4 regions of the Cellvibrio sp. PSBB023 genome follow, and region 4 is predicted to be linked to each of the others. Evidence: predicted binding sites of a transcription regulator. Region 4 holds the regulator's gene; each other region holds the start of a gene.

Region 1 (5,236 bases), 570 kb from region 4:
ATTGAAGCGGGCGGAACCAAATTTAATTGTGCCCTGGCGGATATGCAGGGAAATGTGTTGGCAAAAGCCGCATTTCCCACAACAACACCGGTAGAAACCCTGGCGGCTGTGCGCGATTTTTTTAATGGCGCCGTGAGTGCTCGCGGTGCGACCTTGGCGGCAATCGGGATTGCCAGTTTTGGTCCAGTTGAATTGGATCGCCGTGCGCCTAATTATGGCTTTATCACCAAAACCCCCAAGGCAGGTTGGTCTGATACAGATATTTGCGGCTATTTTCGCGCTGCATTTCAGGTGCCGGTTGCGTTTGAAACCGATGTAAACGGCGCTGCCTGGGGTGAGTTGATTGCCGGTGCCGCACAAGGCTGTCGCCATTTTATTTATGTCACCGTGGGAACTGGAATTGGTGCTGGCATTGTGATTAACGGCCAGTTGCTGCAAGGCGTAACCCATCCGGAAGTAGGGCATATGTTAATGCCGCGGGAATTGCTGCTGGATAGTTACCAGGGTTGTTGCCCGTTTCATGTGGGGTGTTTGGAAGGGCTGGCGTCCGGCACTGCAATTGCGCAGCGTTGGGGAGTGAATGGAAAACACCTGGCTGATGATCATCCGGCGTGGGACTTGGAGGCGCATTATCTGGCGGCCATGTGTGTGAATCTCACCCAATGTTTTTCACCGCAAAAAATTATTTTAGGCGGCGGTGTGATGGAAAAGACATTATTGTTTCCATTGATTCGCCGCAAGTTTATTGAATTGATTAATGGTTATGCGCCGGAATCAATTCTGGCACAAATAGATCAGTACATTGTACCTACCGGGCTTGCGGGGCAAGCCGGTATTGTTGGCGCGCTTGATTTGGCGATGCAGCAATTGAATGCACAGGATAGCTCGCTACGCACATAGATTTTTGCTTGTCTGTTGTATCCAGCTTGTCGTGGCAGAATTTTCTGCCTTTTTATGCCCGATGCGGTTATCGCATCGGGTTTTTTTATGGTTGTTTATTTAATTGTAAGTGTGATTGGTTAAATAATTTTTGAATAGCGAATGCGGGATGAATCCTGTTTGGCTTTTTGCAGGTACTCATCAAACACCATGCATACCCGGCGAATTAACAAGCGCCCTTTATTGTGCACATAAATACCTTGGCTATTGATAGTCAATAAACCATCGGCCTGCATGGGTGCCAGTTGTGCCAACTCAGCAGAAAAATAATGTGCGGCATCGATATCAAAGCAGGTTTTTAATTCCGCAAAATCCAGGCGGCAATGGCAAATCAAACGGTTGATAATAAAGCGGCGCAATTGATCTTCTGCATTCAAGGTAAAGCCTTTGCTAATGGGCAATAAGCCCATATCCATTTTTTGCTGATAAGTATTTAACTCCTTGGCATTTTGCACGTAAACATTATCAATCATGCTGATGGATGAAACGCCCACAGCCAATAAATCACAGTCGCCGTGGGTAGAATAGCCCTGGAAATTGCGCTGTAATTTTCCAGCATCCTGAGCGCGGCTTAATTCATCCTCCGGTTTGGCGAAATGATCCATGCCTATGTAGCGATAGCCCGCTGCTTCCAGGGTGTGAATCGCATAGTGCAGCATGTCCAATTTTGCACTGGCGACAGGTAAATCCTGCTCCTTAATTAATTGCTGGCTTTTAAATAAATGAGGCATATGTGCGTAATTAAACAGCGACAAGCGATCCGGATTCAAATCGATAACTTTACTCAGGGTTTCGCGCAAGCTGGCAAGGGTTTGCAGCGGCAGACCATAAATTAAATCCATGCTAATGGATTTATAGTCTTGCGCGCGCAAGGCGTTGCTGAGTTCGCTGACTTGCTCCAGTGTGTTGTAGCGATTAACAGCGTGCTGTACGCGGCTATCAAAATCCTGCACGCCCATACTGACGCGATTAAAACCAAGGTTGCGCAAATGCGCCATGGTTTTTACGCTGACCCGTCCCGGGTGTATTTCCACAGAAAACTCACCGCTATCGTCATCGGCTAATTGAAATAATCGGCGCGTGGCGTTCATCAGTAGCGACATTTCTTCATCACTGATAAAGGTGGGGGTCCCGCCGCCCCAGTGCAGTTGTGTTACCTGTTTGTGTTGATCAAATAAATCCACATAGAGCGCCAGCTCCTGAATCATGCGCTGCAAATAGGGGCGGGCACGGCTTTTATTGTTGGTCACAATTTTATTGCAGCCACAGTAGTAACACAGGCTTTCACAAAAGGGGATGTGGAAATAGAGCGACAGCGGGCGCTGCGCGCTATTACTGCGAGTAATAGCATTGCGCAATGCAGTTTCGCTGAAGGCCTCCTGGAATTGTGGTGCAGTCGGATAGGAGGTATAGCGTGGGCCAGCCAGATCATAGCGCTGTAGCAGTGCTTGATCCCAATCCAGTGGTTCAATAAAAAGTGACATTGGCAACATTCCCCGGCGAGTCTTGCGTGCATGGTAAAAACTTGCGCGCCGCCGTGACTTGATATGGATCAAGCCTATAATGCAGGCTATCTGAATAATTGCCTTAGCCTTGCTATTGTGGCGTTACCCCCCCCGGTTACCGATGATCTGATCCATGACCCATGCCTGCCCTGATTCACTCTATGACACCATCGCCGATGCCCTTGCCGATCAAGGTTATCTGGTGTTGGAAAATCCCCTGCCAGCGGATTTGCTCGCGGGCTTATTGCTGAATTTACAGCAGCAAGAGACGGCACTCAGTCGGGCAGGTGTCGGGCGCCAGGGTGACTATCAGCTCGATAACCGTATTCGTGGTGATGCAATTCAATGGTTAGAACCTGGCGTGCCCGCTGTCACTGAATTTTTATCCTGGATGGATAAGCTGCGCGAGGCGATTAACCAGCGTTTGTTTCTGGGGTTGTTCGATTATGAAAGCCACTATGCCGTCTATGAACCTGGCGCGTTTTATCAAAAACACCGCGATGCTTTCAGAGGCAAGCCGGGACGAAAACTGTCTACCGTGCTGTATTTGAATCCCGACTGGGACACAAACAACGGCGGTGAATTGGTGCTCTATGATGAGGCAGGCGAGAATGAATTGCTGCGTCTTGCACCAGAATATGGCAGGCTGGTGTTGTTCTTAAGTGAAGATTTCCCGCATGAAGTGCTGCCCGCAGGAGCCCGGCGCCAGAGTATTGCGGGTTGGTTTCGGATAAAACCACTGTGATGCCCGCTTAAGCACCATTGAGTATGTGTTGGCAACCTTATTGCAACAGCCGAATGTAGCCTGCTGAAATTCTCCGGGGATGGGAGAAATGGATATCAGGGAGGAACTTCGGCGGGCGCTATAACAATGCTAAAAGCGCATACTCTAGAGAGCGAGGCCGCGATGTTAAAGGAAGTCACTATGAGTGAAATGAAAATAGATTGGCAGGATTACCACTCTGGCCATTTCTATGATGAACTGATTCGCGCGCCCGGCTACGCCCGTCCGGAAACCCGACATCTCGCCCAGTATCTCGCCTCCCTGACCGGCGCTGAATTGCAGGAACGAAAGCTGTCGGCGGAGCTCGCCATTAAAACCATGGGTATCTCTTTCACGGTTTACAGCGATGCAGGCAACATCGATCGTGAATGGCCCTTCGATATTATCCCGCGCATTATTCCCCAGCGTGAATGGCAAAAAACGGAACGCGGTTTAATCCAGCGCCTGACTGCCCTGAATTTATTTATTAACGACATCTATAACGATCAAAAAATTATTAAAGATCGTGTTGTGCCTGCTTACCTGTTTGAAGATTCGGTCAATTTCCGCAAAGAATGCATCGGCATGAAACCCGCTTACGGCGTGTGGTCGCATATTTGCGGCAGTGATTTAATTCGCGATGACAAAGGCGATTTTTTTGTGCTGGAAGATAACCTGCGTGTCCCTTCCGGTGTGTCCTACATGCTGGAAAATCGCAAGGTAACTAAGCGTGTATTTCCGGAGCTGTTTGAAAACCACAATATTGTGCCGGTCACAGAATACCCCAATCAATTATTTGACACGCTCGCATCGCTCTCGCCGCGGCAATCCGAACGCCCGGAAGTCGTGGTACTTACTCCCGGTATTTATAACTCCGCCTATTTTGAGCACTCCTACCTTGCCCAACAAATGGGTGTGGAATTAGTCGAAGGCAGTGATTTGGTGGTGGACAGTGATGACTGCGTTTACATGCGCAGCATCGACGGTTTAAAGCGTGTGGATGTTATTTATCGCCGTATTGATGATTTGTTTTTAGATCCGGAAATGTTTAACCCGGACTCGGTGTTAGGTGTGCGCGGTTTAATGCGTGCTTGGTTAAAAGGCAATGTTGCACTCGCCAACGCACCAGGTGCCGGCGTGGCAGATGACAAGGTCATCTACACCTTTGTGCCGGACATGATTAAATATTATTTGGGTGAGGAACCCATACTGCCCAATGTGCCCAGTTATTTGTGTGTGGATAAAAAGCAGTGCGACTACGTGCTCGCCAACCTCGACCAATTAGTCGTAAAACCCGCGAATGAATCCGGCGGTTACGGCATGATTATCGGCCCGCAGGCGAGTAAAAAAGAACTCGCGGAATTTGCCGAGCGCATTAAAGCCAATCCGCGCAATTACATGGCACAGCCATTAATTTCGTTATCCACTGCCCCCATTCTCACCAACGGCAATGCCGAACCGCGCCATATCGATTTGCGACCCTTTGTATTGCAAGGCCGCGAACATCACGTTACACCCGGCGGCTTAACCCGTGTGGCAATGCGTAAGGGTTCCTATGTGGTGAACTCATCGCAAGGTGGCGGCAGTAAAGATACCTGGATTGTGGTGGAGGACTAAACCATGTTGTCTCGTGTTGCGGAACGTATTTATTGGTTAGGTCGCTACATGGAGCGCAGTGAAAATATTGCGCGCCTTGTGAATGTCAATTCCAATTTGTTGTTGGACTTACCCTCCGGTGTGCGCGTGGGGTGGGGCTCCTTAATTGATATCAGTGGAACCGGCAGTTATTTTGAGCGTGGTGACACCCAACTGGCGGATGAAAAAACCGTTGTGAATTTTATTTTGGCGGACAAAAAGAATCCCGCCTCACTCATTAACTCTCTCAGCTTTGCCCGTGAAAATGCGCGGATTACCCGCGAAATTATGCCCATGGAAGCTTGGGAATTAATTAACGATTTATACCACTATATTCGTGAACGCGCCGACAAGGTGACCTCGCGTCGCGATCGCAATATTATTTTGTTGCATG
Region 2 (5,236 bases), 2.2 Mb from region 4:
CAGTTCAATGCGGGTTTCATGGGCGCGCAGGGCGGCACCGATCAGTTGGGCGCGGGTTTCCAGCAATTCACGCTGGGCCATGGCCAGTTCAAGGGAGCTATAGCGCCCCTGCTCAAAGGCGTTGGCCGTGGCGCGGCTGGCCTCCTGTAACAGCGGCAGTATGCTGTCGCGCAGACGCGTGGTTTCGCTCAGGGCTTGTTGATGAGCACTCCAGGTTTGTTGCAGGCGAGTTTCCAGCTGCAGTTTGGTGCTATCTTCGGCAAGTTGGGCGGCATCCTGCGCGGCGCGGGCAGTTTGTATCGCCCCGCTGGCGCGCTGGCCACTGGCCAGAGGCAGGCTTAGCCCTACCACCAGAGCGGTGTCGTTACTCTCCTGCAATTGGCGAATGCCTGCATTCCACCCCAGTGCCAGGCGGCCTTCACTTTCCGCCTTGCGCCCTTCGGCGACCCGCAGGCGAGTGGCGTCAGCCAGAAGCGCCAAATCAGGGTTCTGCGCCAGGCGGGATTGCCAGTGGGCAAGGGGTTCAAGGTTAGCAAGTGCCCACAAATCACCGCGGGCGCGGGTGAAGTCCGGGCTGGGATCGCCCCAGTAAGCGCTGAGCAACAAGGCCTGTTCATGCACCTGCTGCCGGGCTTTTTCCAGGGCGATTGCCGTGCGCGCCAGCACAGCGCGGGCGCGCATTAGCTCTGCCTGTGGGGTGCTACCCAGTTGTACCCGTCTGGTCAGGCTATCCACCAAACCCTGCGCAAGCTGTTCCGCCTGCTGCTCCAGTTGCAACTGCTCCTGCGCTGCCAACAGGGCGACAAAGCGATAATTCACCGCCGCGACCAGATCCAATACGGCTACCCGCTGCTCGCTAGCCAGCGCTTGCTGACGTGCCGTGACCAGGCCCAACCGGGCATCACGCTGGCCACCCAACTCAATAATGGATGCGAAGGATAACGTGAGTTCCGCCCCATCCACCCCCTTAAAATCGCCGGAGCCGGCAAGGTTTTCTGCGTCCAATTGAAGGTGAGTCTGGGGCCGCAGGGCGGCGGTTGTTTGCTCGCCCGCCAGTTCAGCGCGGCGAATCTTATAACTCGTTAGTTGCGGGTTGTGCTGCAGGCTGGCCCTTAAGGCCTGCCCAAGGGTGATCTCATCCTGCGCAGAGGCACAGGCAGCACAGGTAACCAGTACCAGTGCCGATAAAAGGATTTTCATAACAATTCCTGCCATGTTTGCGCCTTATAGACGCAGGTTATCAACCAAAACTGCGATTGCAGTTAAGCGGAAAAATAATCAGGCAGTGAAGGGTGGCGCCCGTAGTGGTGGCCGTAGGTGGGGGAAACGGGTGGGAATAAACGCGACAGCGCGGTGGGTAAAGACTTGCGGCGGCGGAATGAACAGTAGCAGCGACAGCACCGCCAGCAGTATGACATTCAGATCAATCTTGCTCAGTTTGGCGAGCACTGACTGCAATACATCCACATCCCTGTCCTGATGCACCTCATCCGGGTGATGCTCCAGCTCATCCATATGCTGCAACTGCAAATGAATAGAGAGCGGCGGCTCCTGCCCATCAAAACACAAATGCCCATAAGCACCGCCCCAGTTGGCAAGCAACCAGAGAAGCAGCGCCACAAAGGCAAATTGATGGGAAGGTTTGGACATGGGAACCAGTCGCCGTGAAGAGTGAGCTAAGCATAACGGGCTATGGGTGAATCGGCAAACAATCCCCTTCGCCTGATCCACATCAATAGACGCCGGGACCATAGCCAACTATGGTTGATTAATCGATAACCAGCAGGAGTGCGTGTGATGACCCCGGATGATCGCAACGGGTTGAGCCATGAGGAAGCCGCCAAGCGCCTGAAAGCGGAGGGGCCCAACCAGTTGCCCAAGCCCAATCAGCGCCACCTGCTGCGCATTCTGTTGGATGTGCTGCGCGAGCCTATGTTCTCGCTATTGATTGGCGGCGGAGTGATTTACTGGTTGCTGGGCGATACCACCGAAGCCTTGCTGTTGCTGGTTTTTGCCTCTATTTCCGTGAGCATAACCCTGATTCAGGAGTCGCGCAGCGAGCGGGTGCTGGAGAGCTTGCGCGATCTGGCCAGCCCGCGCGCGCAGGTGATACGCAGCGGTGAGCGGCTGACTATCGCCGGTACAGAAGTGGTGCGCGGCGACCTGATTGTGGTGAATGAGGGCGATCGGGTAGCGGCCGACTCTCACCTGCTCAGCGCCCATGACCTGCTGGTGGACGAGTCGCTGCTGACCGGCGAATCGGTCGCGGTAACAAAAACCGCCCCGGATGAAACGACGCACACCAAGGACAATAGCGACCAGCAGCGTATGTATGCCGGTACGCTGGTAGTGCGCGGCACGGGCATCGCCCAGGTCAGCGCCATAGGGCTGGATACCGAGATGGGGCACATCGGCCATGCGCTCAGCAGTATCGACACCGAACAGGCACACCTGCAGCAACAACTGCGCTGGCTGGTACGGGATTTTGCAATCCTCGGCGCCATAGCCGCACTGCTGGTTGTGGTGCTTTACGGCCTGCTGCGCGGCTCCTGGCTGGAAGCGATTCTGGGCGGGATCGCGATTGGTATGTCGCTGCTGCCGGAAGAATTCCCGCTGGTCATGGCGGTATTTATGGCGATGGGCGCCTGGCGTATATCCCAGGCGCGAGTGCTCACCCGCCGGGCAGCGGCGATTGAAACCCTGGGCGCGACCACCGTGCTCTGCACCGATAAAACCGGCACACTCACCCAAAACCGTATGACCCTCATGGCGCTGGTGAGCGGCAATCAACCCTGGCTTGTCAACGACCAACAGCCGCTGGGCGATGCCGACAGCCAGTTGCTTGAGGCGGCCTTGCTCGCCTGTCACGCCATGCCGAGTGACCCCATGGATCTGGCCGTGCAGCGACTAGCCCAACATCACGCCCGGCTGGATAGATTCCAACAAGCACAACGGCTGCGCGCTTACGGCCTGCGCCCCGAATTGTTTGCCACCACCAATATCCTCCACTGCAAGGGCGAACCGGAACCCCGCGCCTATACAAAAGGCGCACTTGAAGCCATCGCACAACTCTGCCACTTGCCGCCGCCACGGCTGGCTGAACTCACCACCCAGGCCAATCAACTCGCGCAGCAGGGGATGCGCGTACTGGCGGTCGCTCAGGCGCCTGTGCCCACCGGCGAGCTGCCGGAATCGCCTACCGTACTGCACTTTGACTACCTGGGCCTGCTGGCCTTTGCCGACCCCCTGCGCGACACAGTCCCCGCTGCCGTGGCCGAATGCCAATCCGCCGGTATCCGGGTGGTAATGATCACCGGCGACTATCCCACTACCGCCAGCGCCATAGCACGACAAGCAGGCCTGCCGCCGAGCGATGTGCTGGTCGGCGATGAACTGGAGCAGCTCAGCGATATCCAACTGGCCGAGCGGGTCAAAACCACCTCGATTTTTGCGCGCATCCGCCCGCAACAGAAACTGCGGCTGGTGCAGTGCCTGAAAAGCAATGGCGATATAGTTGCCATGACCGGCGATGGCGTTAACGATGCACCGGCCATCAAAGCCGCCCACATCGGCATCGCCATGGGTGGGCGCGGCACCGACGTGGCGCGCGAAGCCTCTTCCATCGTGCTGCTCGACGATGACTTCGGCTCGATTGTCAAAACCATCCGCCTCGGGCGCCGCATTTACGACAACCTGCGCAAAGCCATCGAATTTATCGTGGCAGTGCACATCCCCATTGCCGGCCTCGCCATACTGCCGCTGCTGATGGGCCTACCCCTGATCCTCACCCCGATCCACATCGCCTTCCTGGAAATGGTGATAGACCCTGCCTGCTCGGTAGTCTTTGAAGCCGAACAGGAAGAGGAGGATGTCATGACCCGCCCACCGCGCGACCCGCAAACACCACTGCTGGTGGGCGAACGCATTGGCTGGGCAGTCACACAAGGGTTGGTCGCCCTGGCCTTACTCGCCGGGCTACTCATCGGCGGCGCCTACCTGGACATGCCGGAAAACGATCTGCGCGCGCTGGTATTCGGCGCACTGGTGCTGTTCAACATGGGGCTGATCTTAATTAACCGCTCTTTCCGCGCCTCGCTCGCCAGCGCTTTTTTACGCCCCAATCGCTCGCTGTGGATTCTGCTCAGCGCGGTCAGCATTACCCTCGCCATCGCCGTCAGTTGGCCACCGGCGCAACAATTATTCAGTTTTGGCAGTTTTCATCTCAATGAGGTTATGATTTGTGCGTCACTTGCGCTAGTAAGTTTGCTATTACTGGAAGGCATAAAAGTCATGTGGTTTAAAAAAAGAAAAACGGCATAACCGCTGTTTGAAAATTTTGCCGTGTTGACTTAATTTTTATTGTGGCTATGATGGATTTTCATCGCTGATCACTTGTTAAAAAAACACCATTATGTTTTCTTTGCTGCGTTTCATTCTTAAAAGAGTTTCTCTCGCCTTTCCCCGCTAATCGAGCGATTAGCTCGCTCGCCTGTTTTTCCTATTTATATCCCAATTTTGCGCTATTCACTTAAAACACGGCGCGGTGTTTTAAGTCGCTATTTCATTGTGCTGGAGAAATACATTGTCCACTCAATACTTCAATCGTTTGAAAAAACAGCTGACCGATTGTGCACGTCAGCATTATTTGCAACTCCCCTGGAGCATGAGTCTGAACCCCATGGAGTTATCAACCTTATTTGACACCCTGGAGCAGGGCGCTGCAAACAAGGGAATCCTTCCTCGCCGTATTACTATCGGCAATAAAGTGACCTTATTTGATGCCCAGGAAAAAGAAATTATCACGCTGGTATTAACCAACCCGCGCGACAGCAACCCCGAAAATGGCTTTATTTCCTGCTTCTCACCGCTAGGGCGACAACTGATTGGCCGCATGGCCGGAGATGTAATAGACATAAAAATTTTCTGCCGGACAACGATATTCCGGATCATTCGAATTGAAGACTAATGTTCACACTGATGATCACGCAATAGAGGAGTACAGGCTTATGCATGTTAAACCTTGCCGCTCACTGTAGCTGAGGCTATAGCGAAATAAATACTCAACGCACATTCTGCAAATACACTGGCGGCACTATTAGCAGAAGTTTTGTTAATCAGGAGCACAAGTTATGTCTAAAGAAAAAGCAAAAAAAGAACCGCAAAAATCACTCAAAGATAAACGACGCGATAAAAAAGATAAGCGTGCCAGCAAATCAATACTGGGCAGCTAATCGAT
Region 3 (5,236 bases), 540 kb from region 4:
GCTGATATCCACAGAGCCATTGGTTTCACCTACAGCGCCAATCGCAACAGTATTACCATCGCCTGATACATCGACATTAGAGCCAAATTGGGTCGCGATAAACGTGGACGCCGGTTTCAAATAGGCTTCTTGTGCCCAGGCGTTGTCAGTGCGGCTGAACACATAGGCAGCGCCGTTGTTGATGCCATAGTTGATATAGCTGCCTGCATCTTTACAGGCAGGATCTATGACATAGAGGCTATCGCGGTTGATGTAGTAGCAAGTATTGTCTGATTGGTCACCATTGACGCCCTGAGCCTGACTGTCCTCGCCTATAGCACCTACTACCATGGTGTTGCCATCGACAGAGAGCGCAACGCTAACCCCGAAGTTGTCGTTTTGTTGGGCATTGGATGCCTTGACATGGGACTCTTCCTGCCAGCCGTTTTCACCCAAGCGGAAGGTATAAACCGCACCTGAGCCTGAGCCGCCGCGATAACTGCTGCTGGCAGAGGAAGTGCTGGAGCTGGAGCTACTGCTGCTGGAGGAACTGCTGGTACTGCTGGTAGATGAGCTGCTTGAAGGGTAAAACACCAGGCATTCAAGTGAGGATGTGCTGCTGAAGTTGAAAACACCGCTTCTACCCATAAAGTCTTGTGTTGTGCCGACTGCCAGGGTTTTACCGTCACCGGAAAGTGCCAGTGATTCGCCAAAACGCAGGGCAACAGAGGTCTGGGCAAAGGCGTGAATGGTAGAGAAAATAGGTTTCACGTAAGCATCCTGTGACCAGGTGCCTGCACTGCGGGTGAAAATATAGACAGCGCCGACATTGTAGTCTTGGGCTGTCAGCAAATCACCGACACCGCCTGACGAGGCGGAGCTGGTGACTATTTCATAGTTGTCCTGATTGCAGTTGATGCCATAGGATGGACTGTCTTCTAATAGGGCTGATACTGCCAAGGTATTACCATCGTCAGACAATGCCACACGGTAGCCAAAACGATCATTCGGCAGCACGCGGCCACTATTTAGGTTTGGTTGTTCGGTATTGGATGCTTTGAGATAAGCCTGTTGCACCCACTGGCCATCTTCTTTGGCAAACACATAGACCGCACCGGAATTGGTACTTTCGTTGTTGGTTTGATCGCCATTGACACCGGTGGCCTTACTATCTTCTGCAGGTGCACCTACGGCCATGGTCATGCCATCGCCCGAAATAGTGATGCTCCAACCAAACCAGTCAAATGAGCCGGTGTTGGAGGCTTTGAAATAACCAATGGATTTGATCATTTCGGTGGCGGTGAATACCAGATCGGATTGGGAGCAACCGTCTGCATTACAGGCTTTCACGTAATAGTAGTTATTAACCCAGTCGTGTACGTGAACACCTATTTCATCAGTTGCTTGGGGCGTGGTCAGGTCGCCGCCAACTTGCACTACACCGCCTGTCGCCACATCGTGCTTGAACAGTTGGTAAAAGGTTGCGCCGTCAACCGGGCTCCATTGAAAATTGAGCACCTTGGGTGATTGCGCCTCCACCCTTACACTCGGCCACTCGCCGGAGCCGTTGGCGGGCACTGAGGCACTGCTGAAACTACTGCGGAGCGAGGAGCTGCTGCTAATGGATGAGCTACTGGCTGATGATTTGTTATCGCTTCCGCCGCCACAGGCAGCGAGCAAAAATGAACCAGCTGCAAGCGAGAGCAGCAGGGTGGTGCGCTGTAATAGCGGGGATAAACGATCAATATTCATTCAGCGTGTTCCTGAGGGTTAAAACTGGTCGGTGATTCTGTGTGTCGCGGCGCTTGGTGTCAATCAAATCGCCAGCATTTAGGCCTGCCTGATCTACAAATAGAAGCCGCATAGAGACCGTTAAATCAGGCAATTGGTTCAGTGTTTTTATTCCTGCAGTAATCTACGGCAGTCCGACCGGAGGAGTTGTTAGCAATTGTGCGCCCGGCAATCGGTCAATCTGCCTGTCTGTAGTCGTTAAGGAAGAGCTTGTTAAGGAACTATTCAGAATTCCAACAGCCATAGAGAAGAGCTTTATCGGCTGGTGCCCCGCCGGAGACAAAGACCATGGGGATTTGTCACTCCTGCTACCAACCATCTGGCAATAAAGTAACAAAATTCTCGTGGATGTGACCGGGGCAACGCGACAACACGCTTTTACTTGAACTGTCATAAATTGTGCGTAGACTGCCGCCTCGCCGCGTAGAGGGACTCTTTATCAGAACCGGGTGGCGAATAATCAACCTGTTTTTTGCGGCACATAGCACGCTAGAAAACAATAAAACGCAGCGGGATCTTTTATGGTGATGAACTCTTTTTTTGTTGAAACAGTATTGAGCAATCGTCTTGGGCAACCGGTAAGCCTGAGCGTTTGTCACCTGCAATTCCAGGGGCGCGATTATGTACTGGTTGTTGCACCTACCCAGCATGCATCCAGTTTCGTCGGAAAAAATGCAGAACCTTTTGCGTTTCAATTGCGCGAGCGCTTTGATCTGGATGCGCGCCGCTTTGAATTGATTGAGGTGCGTGAATCTACTGACGGTACTCAAATGTACCGCTGGCGCTTTGAGTGGGTGGGTAATTCACCGCTGTCTGCGCGCAGTGAAGAAATTACATCGCCGGTGTTGCGCACGGTGTTGTTGGATGTTGTTGAGCCCGCTGCTCCGGCGGCAATTGCCTGACCGTTTGTTCAGCGGTTATTCCTCCGCGCCCATATTGATGGGTGTTTCCTTTCGCCATAGGCGTTGGCGCAGTGGCTGCCCCAACTGTGCCAGCAGCGTCTGTTTGTGTTCTTCACTGGTGAACCAATAATAGTCTTGTGTACTTTTGGGTTTAAACCAGCCGCGCACTTCACCCATGTATTCCAGGGTTAATTTGGGCATGCCCATTTTGCGATCGAAATTAAAACTCTGGTTCCAATGTACCAATAAGTCGCGTTTGGCGATGGCCAGTGCCAACACAGGCGTCTCGGCGGTGATGGGTTTGCAGCTGATAAAACCAATCACTGGTTCGGCGCTGTCGCTATCAATGCGTGAGGCGTTTTCAAAAAAAATGTTTTCGCCAGAAAGTACAACTTTGTAGTAGGTCATGATCAACTAATCTAACTCAATCCAATTCTGCGTCGGTAGGTGGTTGGATGGGTGTTGCTGCCGGCAGTTGCCGGAACAGTTTATTAAAGTGCTGTTGCACGCGCGCAATATTCATCTCCGACAAACTGCTTGAGAATCCAAACCACACATAAAGGCCGTTCAGGTTTTTAAACATCGGTGGCAAATATTTGGGCCCGGCAATAACGCCATCCAGATAGCGCTCATAAAGTAGCGGTAAATCATCCAGCGTTACCTTGCCCACAAACAGCATGGGAATAATTTCCGGCACGCCCGACTGTATGGCGCTGCGAATAAAATTCACATTTTCCACAAAACCTTTTACGTAAGAGATGTCTTTGGTGAACACCGAGCCGCCGGTCAGGGTGCCGCCGCGAAATACCCGTTGGGTCACGCGATAACTGTCGTGTTCGCTCACGCCTCGCTCTAAAAAGTAGCGGTAGACCTCACAAAAATCAGCACCTTGTTCAGCCAGATCGACAGCAACTACCCGATCGCTAATGCGTCGTGCACGCTGCGGAAAAGAACTGAAAGTCAGGGTTTCCAGCAGCACGGCCATACCTTCCTGAATCGCCGTAATACGCGGAGAACCAACACTCAACCAGGTTGCCCAAGGTTGTTCGCGGCCATTGAGTGTAGTGCCTATGTGAACCCAGCCTTCGTGGACTTCCAACACCTGAATATCCAGCTCGGAGAAATGGGAGCGGCGATTAATTTTAATGCGGTCGCCACCGGCGGACGCGTCAGAGACAATGTCATCGCTAATTTGCACGCGCACTTCGTCCGCACCAAAATAGTCGCGCATACGCCCATCCAGCATCCTGACCGCTTCTTCGGCGTTGATGTGATTGGTGTAGGGGCGATTTAAATGCTCAACCGCTGGCAATGAAAAAATATGGCACAGGCGCTCGCCCATCTGGCGCAGGGTTTTGCGATCGCCACGAATGTTGTCGCTGGCGGAGCCGTACAGTTGCTTACTGAAATAGCCAAATTGTTGGGTGCCGCGCGCAAGCAATAGCTCAATCACAATCTGGTATTGATCGATGGTGGCCTGCAGAATTTTGCCCAACGCATCGTCGCGCCCCAATTGGCGGCGCACATCATTTTTTAGTTCTTTCAGTAATTGGCTGATATTACCCGCATCAAACGCCAGTGTTTGGCGCTGATAAAAATCGCTTTCCAGGGCGGGCAGCTCCCGACCTTCCCGGGCGCGAAAGCGCTGTTCGATTCCCGGTGGCCACTTGATGGCATCGAGAATGCGAATAGGCTTTTGCAAGGAGATCAGGCGCGTTGAAAGCTGTCTCAATCGCTCCAGGTAAAGTGAGTCGGTCATATGCGGAATGCCACAAAAGGGGGCAGCCAGGTGCTGTGCACAGATGGCTTGGAATCGGCGCGCATTCTAGCCGTTTGCTGGTGCTTTGTGGCGAGTATTTATGCATGCACAGGTCACGTCTGGCGTAGTGCTGGATAAATCGCCAGAATGTACAAGGTTTGGGTTTGCCGCTAGGTAACTATAGGTTTGAACTGATTGAGCCATGGGGGATTGGTCTATGCCATTTGTTGCGCTGGAAAAACTACATCAACTTTATGATGGTTACCGCAAAGCCTTTACACTGGGTGGCCAGCCTCTGTTGCTGTTGCAGGAAAATGGTAAAACCTTACTGATGAAAAACAGCTGCCCCCATGCGGGCGCAGCACTGACTTATGCGACCTGTGTGGGCAACGCGATTCGCTGCCCCCTGCATGGTATGGTGTTTGACTTGCACAGCGGGCGCTCAACCAACCCCGCGTGCAGTGACTCCTTGCAATTTATCCCCTTGATCTACGAGGGAAATACCTTGGGCGTGGAATGGAATTAAGTGGTTAATCTGTTGTTGTAAATATTGTTGTTGTAAATATTGTTACGAATATTGTTATAAGGACTTATATGAAGCGTTTGATAATGAAATCCCTGGTGGTGCTGGTGTTAATCGCGGGTATTGGCAATTACCTCGTCTATCTCAACACCGGTCAGATGCCACTGCTGGCCATGCGCGATCAATTAGCTGGCAAGAGCCTTGGTGATTTTTTGCCTTCAGTCTCTGCCGATAAGCTCGCAACTGAAGCGCGCTCGGCTGCAGGTAAGGTGGTCGATCAAT
Region 4 (5,236 bases):
TTGATTGTGAATGACAAAGCAGCGCTAGTAGGTTCTGCTGCATGGTTAATCAACAATACAGAATCATTGAAATAACAAAGCATTTGTAAACAATAAAAAAATCCGCCTCGGTTACCCGGGCGGATTTTTTTATTGCTCTTGCGTTCGCGAGGATACGATCAAAGACCAACTACATTTTCAGCCTGTGGGCCTTTTTGTCCGGGCTTTACGTCAAATTCTACGCGCTGACCTTCTGCCAAGGTCTTGAAACCTGAGCCGCTGATTGCACTGTAGTGAACAAAAACGTCCTGACCAGCTTCGCTTGCAATAAAGCCAAAACCTTTAGATTCGTTGAACCACTTAACGGTGCCAGTACTTCTAGCCATAATAAACCTCGATGTTTTCTTAAAATAAAAATGAATACCCCAAGTGGGATTGCGCTGGCGGATTCAGATGTTACTTATGAAAAACAGAACGAGGTGCTAATAGATTTACTGCTAGAACAACGATGCGACTTACCATAAATAATGCTGCTAACTGGCCAGCCGAACCAATATATTATTCAGTCAGCCCCAAGTAAAGAGGGCTTTTTAAGAAAGCCACCTGCTTTTTAGTTATATCCATACATCAGGGCAAGCTCCCCTCTGCCGAATGCAAATTCCGCGGACAATTGAGCCAAATCAACTATTTACCGCCTCCATTAAAGCTGCAACAATCGCTTATTACACTATTGCCGCAGGTTTCGCGGCCATGGTCACTTATTTGAGGTGGTGGACTTATGACAGCTAATCAACACATTGTAAAAACCCAGGATTCCAGCTGCCCTCACGATAAGCGCGTTAGTTGCGGAAATTGCCGTTTAAACACTATCTGCTTGCCGATCAGCTTGCACATTGAAGATATTGATCGCTTGAACAGCATCATCCAGCGCGGCAAACCCCTGCAAAAAGGCGATTATCTCTACCGCGCCAATGATCACTTCCACTCCGTTTATGCCATTCGCTCGGGTGCCGTAAAAGCACTGACACTGAGTGATAACGGCGAAGAGCAAGTCACCGGATTTTATTTACCCGGTGAAGTTGTCGGTATGGACGGTATTGCAGATAACCGTTATACCAACTCGGTCATTGCACTGGAAACGGCGTCTGTATGCGAGATTCCGTTTAATCGCATGGAAGAATTGAGTTTGCAAATTCCCAATTTGCAGCGTCACTTTTTCCAGTTAATGAGCCGCGAAATCACTCAGGACCAACAAATTATTACCTTGCTCAGTAAAAGTAGTGCCGAGGAGCGCATTGCAGCCCTGCTGTTAAGCATATCTAGCCGCAATAGCCGCCGCCAGTTATCGGCCAATGCATTCCGCTTACCCATGTCGCGCACAGATATTGGCAATTACCTCGGTTTGACCATTGAAACCGTCAGCCGGATTTTTACTCGCTTACAAAAACAACAGGTCATTTCTGTTGATAAAAAAGAAGTACTGATTACCAATATGGAACAGCTGCGCAACATCGCCAACGGCGACAGTCACTGTTAACCACCACGAGTATCCACAATGATTAACGCCCAACGTCTGGACGCCACCCTCGCCGCTTTTGATACGGCCAACCTGCAAGACCCTAATACTGAAATAGTGGATGGCAAGGTTGTTGCCAAAGAATGGATTTATGGCCAACGCATGAGCGCACGACTGGCGCAGTTTTGTCCTCACGCATCTGACCCCCTACAACTGGCGGCACGCAGCCAACATATCTGCCGCTGGAAAATCCCTCGCTCCGATTACCCCATGGATCGTACCGGCTACAAAAAGTGGCGACTGGATTTGGCACAAATGCATGGGGATATTGCCGGTGAGATTATGGCCAGCCAAGGGTATGAAGATGCGGTTATTGCACGGGTAAAAGACCTACTGCTAAAACGCAGCCTCAAGCGCGATGAAGAAGTTCAAACCCTTGAGGATGTTATTTGCCTGGTATTCATCGAGTTTTATCTGGAGGATTTTGCCGGTAAACACGAGGAAGCCAAGCTCATCGATATTATTCGCAAGACCTGGAATAAAATGTCACCCACTGGTCATACTGCAGCATTAACACTGCCGCTGAATGACAAGATGCTAACGTTGGTCAGCAAAGCGCTGAGCCCTGATAATTAATACAACAATGATTCATCCATCATTAAAAAGGAAAACACCGTGTATATAGCCCTTAAACACTTGCACTTAACGTTTGTCGCCCTCGCCCTGCTGATATTTTTTGTACGTGGTGTTTTGTTATTTATTAATTCACCACTACTGAACAAAAAACTGCTGAAAATTGCCCCACATATTATCAATACCATCATGCTGGTGAGCGGCATCCTATTAGCCGTCAGTTTGGGGATGAAACCAGGTGAGCATCCTTGGCTTATGGCCAAACTCATCGGCTTGGTTGTATTTATCATTCTCGGTGTTGGCGCATTTAAGGTTCGCAACGTGCTCCTGCAAAAAATCCTCTGGGTAGATGCCTTAGTGGTATTTGCTTATATTGTCAGCGTTGCTATCACCAAAAGCCCAATGGGGTTTTTAGGCTAATTAGACAGCAACTAATTGCCGCAACACCTAAGTGTTGCGGCAAAAACCTTTGCTAAGCTCCCCCCTTCACTAACGCCCCCTACCCCACTCTTTACCTTTTATACAGTTATTTAAATAACCAGCCACTTGGACCATGATAGATCTATAGGTAATTAATAGCACTGATTTTATTTACAATACTTGACCTTTCTTAAAAAGTGATTTATATCACACGTCTGTTGTTTAGCTTTCCAATAACTTTAATAATCGGCGAAACCTATGAAAAAGATACTCTTGTGCATCACCCTATTTTGTTTTTCACAATTCAGCCTTGCGTGTGATGAAGCTTGTAAGCGCGCCAAGGCCGAAACAGCAAATAACGTTAAATTTGCCAGTTACCTCAACCTTAAATACTGCAAAACCACCAGTTTGGATTTCTTATTACAAGGCCGCAAAAGCCTCCAAGCCTACCGCGAGAAACAACTGCCTACAGCACACCGGGGCGGCGCCAAAAATATTCGCAACTTCATTATGCAGCGCAAAGATTGGCTGCAAGAGTGCGATAACTACATGCAATTAACCGAGCAAGGCAGGATATTCCGCGATAAAGAGAGCACCGAAAAGATTATGTCGTCGCTCACCAATACCGCCGATGAACTGCATAAAATCATGATGCGCCCACGCGCTGAAGTGGAAAGCCTGGAATTGGTAACAGCCGCTGCCGGGCAAAAATTTGATGAGCTTTTTAAAAATGTGGATGACCACTATCTTGAACTGCAACGTCGCGGTCTGCTTTAAGCCCCAATTCACCCGATGAATACCCATAAAAAAACCGGCCATGACTGAGCCGGTTTTTTTATGCCTGGGTGGAAATAAACACACCTATCAGGTTTTCTTTTTCAAAGACAGTACGGGGCGATCCGGTTTATCTGGACGCTCGGCAAAGTGCTTTGCCAGCTCTTCACGTGCTTTAATCGCCTCGGATTTTGCATCCTGAACCGGACTACTCTGCCAGGATTTAGGCGCACTACCGCCAGACTTTGCCAAAAACTCCAGACCCGATCGCAGCAGGCGCGCCTGATCGACAAAACTGATGCCCTCCGGAAACTTACCGGGATAGACATCACTCGGATCCTTGGGGTTTCCCTCAATGCGAATACTGAATCCACTTGCGTGTGTTGCTGTACCGGCAGCCGCATCGGCTACCCAATCCTCAAAATTCATAGCTACCACTGATGTGATGTTTATTAACGAAGCCTGCATTAAATCATAAACTATTTATGTGACAAAATAGCTATTGGCTATTTAGCCAAGCTAGCTGCAACTTAGCCGTTTACAGCAGCGGCATTATCCGCGGCCATAGATTTGCGCCGTTGCTCTTCACGCAGCTCCAACTTTTGCTCCCGGCGCAATTGACGCTCCGGAGGCAATACGCCAATGTGTGCCTGATTGCGTTGTTTGGCCAACTCAATTTGTTTTTGCCGCTCGGAAAAACGTGTTTTTTGTTCGACGGTCAGCTTGTCATAACAGCGCGGACAGCAAACACCGAGCATATAGCGTTCGGACTTTTTGTCTTCCTCGGTGATGGGGTAACGACAGCCATGGCACTGGTCGTAAACACCTTTTTCCAGCTTGTGGTTGACGGCCACACGGTTATCAAACACAAAGCACTCACCACGCCACAGGCTTTCCTCTTCTGGAACTTCCTCCAAATATTTAAGGATGCCACCTTCGAGGTGGTAGACCTCTTCAAAGCCCTGCTCTTTCATGTAAGCGGTTGATTTTTCGCAGCGGATGCCACCGGTGCAAAACATAGCCACTTTTTTGTGTTTGGCAGGGTCTAGGTTCTCGGCTACATAAGCCGGGAATTCGCGGAAGGTTTCGGTTTTTGGATCTATCGCACGCTCAAAGGTGCCAATCTCATACTCATAGGAATTACGTGTATCAATGACCACTACATCCGGATCGCTGATGAGTGCATTCCAATCTTGTGGTTTAACATAGGTGCCGACAATTTTTTGTGGGTCAATACCATTCACACCCATGGTGACAATTTCTTTTTTAAGCTTGACCTTCATACGGTAGAAGGGCTGCTCTTCGTAGAAGGATTCTTTGTAACTGAGATTATCAAAACGGCCATCAGCATCCAGAAAAGCGCGCAACGCATCTATGCCATCGCGACTGCCCGACACAGTGCCATTAATGCCTTCTTCCGCCAACAATAGGGTTCCTTTGATGCCCAGTTCATCGCACAGGGTCTTCAAACGTGGAACCAGGGTTTCATAGTCGGGCAGTTTTACAAACTTATAAAGTGCGGCAACAACAATCTGACTCATAGATAGTACTTAAGGATGTAGGGTTAAACGTAGGGTTGTGCAGAAAACCGGATAGCCATGTATCGGGCGGCGCATTATAGGCGCTTGTTTTTTGTACAGCCAGTCTTTATTGATGGTCGTGCTTACTTCCGCCAAGACACTGGGGCGACGCCGGTACCGCTGCATTAGCCAACCACTCTTCCGGACTAAAGGTGTGCAATGCCAAGGCGTGCACACCATTTTGCAACTCATTAGCGAGGCAGGCATAAATAGCTTGATGGCGCTGAACCTGACGCTTACCTGCAAATGCGGGGGCCGCTAATACGACTTTGAAGTGCGTTTCTGATCCGGGCGGGACTGAGTGCATATGACTCTCGTTAATCACTTCCAGATG

Evidence for each region. Region 4 encodes FNR, which switches genes on or off when oxygen is low (the NO sensors DNR and NnrR bind a similar motif). Its sites were predicted from a motif close to TTGATNNNNATCAA; they were not measured.
Region 1: a site for FNR is predicted at 2,482-2,495, ahead of hemN (oxygen-independent coproporphyrinogen III oxidase). Genes of this name have one in related genera too.
Region 2: a site for FNR is predicted at 1,723-1,736, ahead of B0D95_RS14250 (cation-translocating P-type ATPase). Genes of this name have one in related genera too.
Region 3: a site for FNR is predicted at 1,785-1,798, ahead of B0D95_RS01165 (FG-GAP repeat protein). Genes of this name have one in related genera too.

What each region holds. Positions count from the first base shown of each region.
Region 1 covers NZ_CP019799.1:222,698-227,933, forward strand. The annotation lists gene B0D95_RS01015 (ROK family protein) at 1-900, shown strand, start outside; gene hemN (oxygen-independent coproporphyrinogen III oxidase) at 1,020-2,423, opposite strand; gene B0D95_RS01025 (2OG-Fe(II) oxygenase) at 2,578-3,189, shown strand; gene B0D95_RS01030 (circularly permuted type 2 ATP-grasp protein) at 3,379-4,824, shown strand; gene B0D95_RS01035 (alpha-E domain-containing protein) at 4,828-5,236, shown strand, end outside.
Region 2 covers NZ_CP019799.1:3,269,831-3,275,066, forward strand. The annotation lists gene B0D95_RS14240 (TolC family protein) at 1-1,200, opposite strand, end outside; gene B0D95_RS14245 (hypothetical protein) at 1,279-1,650, opposite strand; gene B0D95_RS14250 (cation-translocating P-type ATPase) at 1,798-4,320, shown strand; gene B0D95_RS14255 (GreA/GreB family elongation factor) at 4,583-4,966, shown strand.
Region 3 covers NZ_CP019799.1:256,448-261,683, forward strand. The annotation lists gene B0D95_RS01165 (FG-GAP repeat protein) at 1-1,731, opposite strand, end outside; gene B0D95_RS01170 (hypothetical protein) at 2,292-2,672, shown strand; gene B0D95_RS01175 (hypothetical protein) at 2,688-3,080, opposite strand; gene B0D95_RS01180 (flavohemoglobin expression-modulating QEGLA motif protein) at 3,097-4,431, opposite strand; gene B0D95_RS01185 (Rieske 2Fe-2S domain-containing protein) at 4,649-4,957, shown strand; gene B0D95_RS01190 (DUF4124 domain-containing protein) at 5,026-5,236, shown strand, end outside.
Region 4 covers NZ_CP019799.1:792,910-798,145, reverse strand. The annotation lists gene glk (glucokinase) at 1-75, shown strand, start outside; gene B0D95_RS03595 (cold-shock protein) at 159-365, opposite strand; gene fnr (fumarate/nitrate reduction transcriptional regulator Fnr) at 758-1,516, shown strand; gene B0D95_RS03585 (DUF4202 domain-containing protein) at 1,535-2,131, shown strand; gene B0D95_RS03580 (SirB2 family protein) at 2,171-2,548, shown strand; gene B0D95_RS03575 (hypothetical protein) at 2,807-3,325, shown strand; gene B0D95_RS03570 (hypothetical protein) at 3,413-3,751, opposite strand; gene B0D95_RS03565 (rhodanese-related sulfurtransferase) at 3,853-4,863, opposite strand; gene B0D95_RS03560 (BolA family transcriptional regulator) at 4,970-5,236, opposite strand, start outside.